2 regions of the Paenibacillus sp. DS2015 genome follow, and region 1 is predicted to be linked to the other one. Evidence: riboswitches for the same ligand, from Rfam matches in the RefSeq annotation. Region 1 holds a riboswitch; the other holds the start of a gene.
What was found. Region 1 has a riboswitch for cobalamin ahead of J2T13_RS06145 (ABC transporter substrate-binding protein). Riboswitches for the same ligand answer to the same signal wherever they lie in the genome.

Region 1 (4,415 bases):
CTAATCTTGCCATAATTCCCTCTATAAGAATATCCGCATGGTCAACTTGATCGCGACCTAGCCAATCCTGAAAGGGAAATCTCCCCATCTCCAGCACATCCCGTACAGGGTAGTCCATTGCTGGAAGTCCATCCTGCTCTAGTACTGCCATCATCTGAGAGAGTACTTTACGACTATAGCCTTTGATATCCTTACCTTTAATCGTAATGTCACCAGAAGTCATCTTCTCCACACCAGATATCAATTGTAGTAATGTCGATTTACCGCTCCCATTCGGACCAATAATTCCCCACCATTCACCTTCCTGCACTGTCCAGTTCACATCTTGAAGTACCGCAAGGTTACCATAACTTTTTCCTACATCATTCACTTGAATCATAGCATCATCCCTCTCTTCTGCTTTTTATTCCTATATAACAAATAAGCAAAGAAAGGTGCTCCAACAAAGGCAGTAACGACACCCAGTGGAATTTCAGTCGGTGCAAGTAAGGAACGGGCAACCGTGTCCGCCAATACCATGAATATTCCCCCACCGATCGCAGACAAGGGAACAATGAGCCTATAATCTGGACCTACAATCAGTCGAATCATATGAGGAATAACTAGACCAACAAAACCAATAATACCAGAGACCGACACGGCCGCGGCTGTCAGTAGCGTAGACACTAACAAGATACTGATCTTGAGCCCTTCTACATGAAGTCCGAGATGAGTGGCCTGACGCTCTCCAAGGGATAACAAATTAAGTGACCTAGCGCGACTCCATATGAAGATTAATCCGAGTAATAGATACGGGAAAAGGATGACCGAATACGACCATCCTCGCAAACTCAGACTTCCCATTGTCCAGAACAAAATTTCGTTAATGGTTTTGCTAGACATTGCTGATAGAAAGGCTACAATCGCTCCCAAAAATGATTGCATCACTACCCCAGACAATATCAGACTATTTGTTGGGATCTTTCCACCTTCTCTTGCTAGAGCCAATACACCCCACAACGTAATTACACCAGCCACAAAAGCCACAAGCGGTAACGTCCATACCCCAAATAATGAATACTGGAGACCGTAAAAGATAAGAATAGACGCCCCTACAGCTGATCCAGAAGATACCCCAAGGGTATAAGGATCTGCTAATGGATTCCGAAGAACACCCTGAAAGCCTGAACCCGCTACAGCGAGTGCCGCTCCTACCAACATACCCAGAATAATCCGCGGAAGTCGTACTTTGATTACTATCTGTTCAAAAGATACACTCCAAGTAGGCGTCACAGCATCCCCAATCCAAGGTAAGCGATGTATTAAAATCATAACGATATCTTTCACCGGCAGCTTTACTGAACCTATTCCTAGACAAATCAGTAAAGTCAGCACTAGCAGTATGATCCCGACTCCGACATAACCCGCTAGCTTCTTACTCATTATTTAAACAAATCCGGATAAATAGCTTTCGCTACTTCTTTAAGCCCTGCCGTTGCTCTAGGTCCTGGACGACTTAGCAAGTTATCATCCATACCGAATACAGCTTCGTTCTTCACAGCCGTTATTTGATCCCAGCCACTACGTGCTTTAATAATCTCGTCTAGACCCTTTTTCGTTGTATCATCAATGACATTCTTAGAGTATAGAATCACATCAGGGTTATCCTGAATAATCTTCTCTTCACTAATCTCATTCCATCCTACCATGTCAGATGCTACGTTAATCCCTCCGGCAAGAGTAATCAACTCATCCATGAATTCTCCCTTACCTACAGTCCAACCTGGAGAGAATTCTACATATACTTTCTTTTTCAGTTCAGCAGTAACCGATTTAACCGCTTCAATCACTTCGTCACGTTCTTGTTTCATCTGATCCGTAACCACTTTAGCTTCAGCCTGATGGTCGGTAATTTGGCCATATAGCTCAATATTGCTTAGGATATCATCTACTGTCTTCGGATCCGTCTTGAAGATTTGAATTCCCATATCACGCAACTTCTTCACTGCTTCTTCACTCATCGAAATCCCTGTGAATACAATATCCGCTTCAGCCGCAATAATAGCTTCTTCATTTGGTTTCATGATCCCCCCCATTTTTGGCTTGGACACAACAGCCTCTGGGTAATCATCATAGTCAGCCACACCTACAATTTCACTATCAAGACCGATCGCGAATAACGCCTCCGTCTCTGCAGGCGACACGGATACGATGTGTTTAGGGGCCTCGGTGAAAGTGAATGACTCCCCTGTTGAATCCATTACCGTTAATGGATATACCGTTCTTAGTTCATCTGTTGTCGCTGGCTGGTCCTTAGGCGTTACAGATTGCTCTACCGTTGGTGTAATCTGTGCTTGTTTGTTGGTAGTGTTATTTGCACCACATCCAGCAAGTGATAACGCCAGTACTAGTGCGAGTAGGCCTGTGGTCCACAACTTCATTAATTTATTCATATGATTTCTTAACTCCCCTTCTATCTGACTAACATATAACAACAAAAAAACCTGATCCTTTATGCAAAGAATCAGGGATTACGTCTACAAGACTTTATGTTGCTCATAAATGTCCAGAGTACTCTAACTAGAACTTACGCCAGTAGGTACTTATTTGCATACGTAATCCTTTCCTCGAAGGACCGTCATTCTTCTCATAGGCAGGTCTCCTGACTTACAGGTAATCAACATCCTAGCCTTCCCATTCTACCTTATGGCAGAACAGTGACATAGAAGGATATCTCCTGTTATACAGTGGCGGGACCGTGCTGGATTTACACCAGCTTCCCTTTTAACCCGAATGAACAGCAAGCAGATAGACTAAACTAAAGTTTTCCCCCACAGTTCTATAGACTCTAAAAAAAATCAATAGTAAGGTTGGTCTTCAGTTCATTCTATATAGTCAGTTTGCCTTACGGGACCTTGAGAATCAACAATATATAATTGATTGTTCGAACGCTACATCTCTGTTGATGATTATAGGTGAAAAGCATGACTGTTACAACCAAGTTTTTGTAATTTCAACGGGTTAGTTCGATCGATTCCATCAAAAATATATGATCTCCATATATGAATACTGCCAAGCAAATAGGATATTTCAATACTCACCACGCAAAGTACCTGTCCAACATTCATCATCTAAAGTGAGTAGTACCTTTACTAAGCTCCCGGGTTCTACAGACAAATCCCAGAAGGATGTCTGTGGAATAATCATCGTTATTAGCTGTCTGATTACCCCGCCATGCGTAACAATGAACACCGATGGGTTCGTACGATCTCCTCCTGACTCAGACGCTAATGGGATTAAGCTATGTAGAAAGTCCTTGATCCTTCCGTGAAATAAATCCCAAGCTTCTCCATTCGGCGGAGTGATTATCTGTGGATCATCTAGCCATTCACAATACAGAGGGAGTCCCTTTAATTCTTCATATGTCCTTCCTTCCCAATCCCCAAAATCCATCTCTCTCAGACGGCTATCATAAACGACACCGTCTAGAAGTTCGGGAGCGACAAAAGCAAGACTTTCTCGGCAACGTTTAAGATCACTACAGACTATTTTATTAAACTTTCTTCCACTGACTTGACCCCGCAGGGGGATCAATTGATCTCGCGCTTCTTCTAATATACTTTGATCACGATGTCCCAAGTAGCGTTTATCAACATTCCACTGTGTTTGGCCATGGCGCATCAATAACAGCTCCAACGTCACTGCCATAATGTCCCTCCTACAACCCATATAACAAACAGACCTACAACTACAAATGCCAATGATGTCAGGATCATGAGTCCGATCGTAGCTTTGATATCACTTGCATTCATAATCCGCGTTGCTTCTCCCATATAAGCTCTGAAAGATACAATCCCTTGATACCTGTTCTCGCCACCCATTCTTATACCTAAGGCTCCAGCAACGGCAGATTCAGGAAAGCCACTATTAGGACTAGGATGGAGCCTCGCATCATGCTTTACAGTTCTGTACGATCTCTTATAATCTAGTCGCATGATTCTAGCGCTAATGATTAGTAATACCGCTGTGATTCTTGCAGGGATATAGTTGGCTATATCATCTAATCTGGCTGAAGCCCAGCCCAAATTCATGTACTTCTCATTCTTATAACCTACCATGGAATCTAACGTATTCACTGCACGATAAGCTATAGCAAGCGGTGCGCCTCCAATCAGGGCATAGAATAATGGCGATACAATCGCATCTACGATATTCTCGGCTACCGTTTCTACCGTTCCACGTACGATCTCAGACTCTTCTAGATGTTCCGTGTCACGACCCACAATCATGCTAAGTGCATGCCTAGCAGCAGGTAAATCACCCCTACTAAGATGACCGAATACTTCCATTCCCGCAGCTCTCAATCCTTTGACAGCAATCGTAGTGGCTATAAATATTGACTCCGCTATCCATGCAGCCCAGGGCTGGATCATATA
Region 2 (4,415 bases), on a different contig from region 1:
CAAGCATCGTGTTTCGAGCTAATACGCCATTCATCGACCCTTTTCTCATATTAACCTGCCCCTTTGTGAAGGAGATGGATCGTCCATTTCCCGGGTTTGATAGAATTATGTCGAAGCACTATATTAACACCTATAGTAACAGACACCACAATCATTTCCAACCTTGGAATTTCCAAATGACTCGCGCCTGCAATTGTATCCTTTTCTTATGTCAATTCAAAAAGACCAAATCCTCCTGTTAGATCAGGAAAATTTGGCCTGCTTGTTTATAGCTCAACACCACGCTGCTTATTGCACGAAATCTATCGAATACTATTAATTCGTTACTTTCCTAGCTTCTCTTGCAATTTCAGTCGCTTGGACCATGTGTTTCAGAGAGGCTACCGTCTCTTCTATTCCACGCGTCTTCAACCCACAATCTGGATTAATCCAGAATAACGCTGGATCTAATACCTGTAACGCTCTATCGATCATAGATACCATTTCCTCTACCGCTGGAATTCTTGGACTATGAATATCGTATACCCCTAATCCAATACCCAGCTCATATGTGGACTCTTCAAAAGTATGAATAAGTTCACCATGACTACGTGATGTTTCGATGGAAATAACATCAGCATCTAGTGCACGTATCGCATCAATCATCTCGTGGAATTCACAATAGCACATATGTGTATGAATTTGGGTTGTGTCTTTTACGGTAGATGTAGAGAGACGGAAAGCAAGAATGGAATCCTCCAAATAGCTATCCCACTTCTCTTTTTTCAGGGGCAGTCCTTCTCGAAGGGCAGGTTCATCGACTTGAATCATCTCAATTCCAGCCTTTTCTAACGCCTCAACTTCCTCCCTTAATGCCAATGCAATCTGGAAGGCCACTTCATGACGGGGAAGATCGTCACGTACAAAGGACCAGTTCAATATGGTCAATGGACCCGTCAACATTCCTTTTACCGGCTTGTCGGTTAAAGATTGTGCATACACACTTTCTTTCACAGTCATCGGAGCCATAAATTCTACATCCCCGAAGATAACCGGTGGTTTCACACAACGTGAACCATAGGACTGCACCCAACCATTCAAAGTAAAGGCAAAACCATTCAGTTTCTCGCCGAAAAATTCAACCATATCGGTTCGTTCGAATTCACCATGAACGAGTACGTCTATGCCAATTTCCTCTTGAATTTTAATCCATATCTGAATCTGCTCTTGAATAAATGTCTCATATTGCTCGTTACTCCATTCTCCCTTGCGGAAGCTTTGCCGAGCTTTTCTGATCTCTGGTGACTGCGGGAAGCTCCCGATCGTCGTTGTCGGTAGGAATGGAAGCTGCCATTTCTCTTGCTGACTCACTTGGCGCTTATTGAAGGCACTCGTTCTTGTCGACGGTTGTGAACCCCTATTCGCTGCGGCTTGTCGAACTTCAACACGATTTCTTGATTGGGACGCATTAAGCGCTTCGACTGCGTTTCTACTATTCATTAGCTTCGCATCTGCACCCTCTTGACCGCTAGCCGCTTGTACAAGAAGCACAATCTCATCTAACTTCTCATCCGCATAAGCTAAAGCCTCTTTTAACACAGGATCTAGTGCCGTCTCTGGTTGCGTACTAACCGGAACATGCAGTAGGCTGCAAGAAGGTTGTACCACAATCCGATCATAAGGTACGAACTCAGATAACTCTTTCAGCAATTGGAGCGGAGATTCAAGACTTGAACGCCAAATGTTACGTCCGTCAATCAGACCCGCGCCAAGTGTTTTCCCTTCTGGGAATCCGAACTTCTTAATCGATTGCAAATTCTGTTCTAAACCATGGACAAGGTCAAGTCCCAACCCCTGAACCGGAAGTGAAATCAACTCTTCATAATGATCAACAGCTTCAAAATACGTCTGTAGCATGATGTTAAGCTTAGGAGCAGCAGCATGTAACACTGCATAAATATGCTGAACTCTTTCTATATCTTGTTGTGTCACAGAAGTCACTAGAATCGGCTCATCCACCTGAATCCACTGCACACCCTCTTGCTCCAGCTCTTGTAGAATCTGAGTATACAGAGGTAGGAATTGCTCGATTAACGCATCCAGTTGATCTGCTTCATATCCTTTGGCGAGCTTCAAGAACGTATACAGACCTACTAATACGGGTTTACCTTCGATACCCAACTTCTCCTTAGCTTCACGATAGGCAAGTAGTGGCTGGTTCTTAGTAAGTGCAGGTGTTGCCCCATTCAATTCGGGTACGATGTAATGGTAATTGGTATTAAACCACTTCGTCATCTCACATGCAGCGGCTCCCTTGTCTCCCCTTGCCATAGCATAATAGGTGGAGAACGGAACGACACCCCCGTCATACGAAAAGCGTTCAGGTACAAGTCCGAACATTGCTGAAGTATCCAATATATGATCGTAGAACGAGAAATCATTCACAGGAATGAGCTCGATGCCTTTGTCTTGCTGAAGCTTCAGATGATCCAAGCGAATGGTCTCCAGCTGGCTAATCAATTGGGATTCATTCATCTTACCTGCCCAGAAAGATTCAAGCGTTTTTTTCCATTCACGGTGTGCTCCAATACGTGGGTACCCTAGATTGCTACTCTTTACCATGTCGTTAAAGCGCCTCCTCTGATTTCAAATCTATTTATTGTTTCATAGCAAAAAGACATCTTTACCCTATACAAAAAGGATAAAGATGCCTTTAGAACATGCCTAAGTTGGCCGCCATCTCTAACACCTTCCTATCTCCCGTAGGTAAAAGCAGTGTGTCAAATAAGGCAGGTCTCCTGGCTCCAGAATCAACATCATCTGCTCACCTTCCCGATTATACAATCAGTGGCTATCTAGCAGTGACTCCTCTGTTACAGTGGCGGGACCGCGTCGGTGTTACACCGAACTTCCCTTTTAAGCTTCAATTCGTTCAACTGAAGCACCTTATTCCACATTATTCAATTTCAAAACATCAATATACCATAATTATACACATAAATGTATTTTTATTCAATTAGTGCTTCTATTTATGATAATACCCTGACATTGAATTGCTGTCAACATATAGGAATAGTAGGATTAAAAATAGTTTCCTGCCCCCACCCAAACTGCTATTATAGAAAGATTGGTTCTTAGAGATTTAGGGGGAATATCATGAGTTTTATGCAACGAATCATAGGTGAATGGAACAACTTATCTCGTAATATCAAATTATTTTTTCTAGCGAATATCTTGTTTCAGATAGGTGGGGGGATGTTCTCCGTATTATATAATCTATTTATCCAAGGCCTTGGTTATGGTAATGCTATGAATGGAAGAATCATCAGTATTCAATCCTTAGCTACGGCGCTCATGTTCATTCCTGTCGGACTACTGGGTGACCGCACGAGTCGTAAGCGTCTATTAATTATTGGTGCTTTATTCACAGGTCTTGCATTCATCGGGCGCTCTTTCCTAGTGGCTGAGTTCAATTTACTAACCTTTGCCGTCTTAACAGGGTTATTCACTTCGATATTTCAAGTGCTTGCTATACCTTTTCTGGCCGAAAGTGTCCCTGTTTCTCAACGTCTACGGGTGATCAGCTATTATTCATCCCTTGTGCTAGCTTCACAGGTTATAGGGAGTATGGGCGGTGGTATTCTAGCAGATCTGATTCAAAGTCTCGGAGTAAGCCGGGTTTCAAGTTTACAGATTGTACTCACTACCGGAGGAATCGCAACATTTGCCGCGTTTATTCCGCTATTACTCATGATCGAGCCAGCTAAAGTTGCTAAACCTGTCTTAGCTCCACCCACAGTTACTAATCACACCATCCCAGCTGGCAACCGTCCATTAAAATCTGAATATAAAGTTATAGGTCAATTCGCCATCGTACAACTTATCATTGGAACGGGTTCAGGACTCGTTATTCCTTATTTAAATCTGTATTTCACCAATCGTTTCTCTGTCTCGCTTAGCGCCGTGGGTCTACTCATCTCCCTGGGACAAATTATGACGATTGTATCTATGCTTATCGGCCCCTCACTCGCAGGTCGAATTGGATCGGTAAAGGCTATCATATGCTTCCAAATGCTCTCTTTACCCTTCCTACTATTAACTGGATTCACGAATATACTGGCTATCGCATCCATTAGCTTTTTATTCAGACAAGCCCTAATGAACGCCGCGAATCCAATTCAATCCACCGTCTTGATCAACCGTGTATCGGATTCGAATCGAGGGATCGCCAACTCCATGACACAGACTGCATTTATGCTCGGATGGGCCTTCATGGGACCTGTGCAATCCTATCTTATTACCTCCTATGGCTACTATTGGGGATATGCCATCACGTTTAGTATCACAGGAACACTCTATGTAGGGGCATCGATTCTGTATTACTCTATGTTTAGAGACTCTCGTACAACAGGTTCAACGGTAACACATACGTATAT

Region 2: another riboswitch for cobalamin. It lies ahead of metE (5-methyltetrahydropteroyltriglutamate--homocysteine S-methyltransferase); the one in region 1 lies ahead of J2T13_RS06145 (ABC transporter substrate-binding protein).

What each region holds. Positions count from the first base shown of each region.
Region 1 is NZ_JBNPWS010000004.1:233,265-237,679, forward strand. It holds gene J2T13_RS06135 (ABC transporter ATP-binding protein) at 1-379, opposite strand, end outside; gene J2T13_RS06140 (FecCD family ABC transporter permease) at 376-1,422, opposite strand; gene J2T13_RS06145 (ABC transporter substrate-binding protein) at 1,422-2,432, opposite strand; cobalamin riboswitch at 2,615-2,796, opposite strand; gene J2T13_RS06150 (histidine phosphatase family protein) at 3,070-3,687, opposite strand; gene cbiB (adenosylcobinamide-phosphate synthase CbiB) at 3,678-4,415, opposite strand, start outside.
Region 2 is NZ_JBNPWS010000005.1:142,809-147,223, forward strand. It holds gene J2T13_RS07095 (serine/threonine protein kinase) at 1-49, opposite strand, end outside; gene metE (5-methyltetrahydropteroyltriglutamate--homocysteine S-methyltransferase) at 316-2,601, opposite strand; cobalamin riboswitch at 2,751-2,943, opposite strand; gene J2T13_RS07105 (MFS transporter) at 3,136-4,415, shown strand, end outside.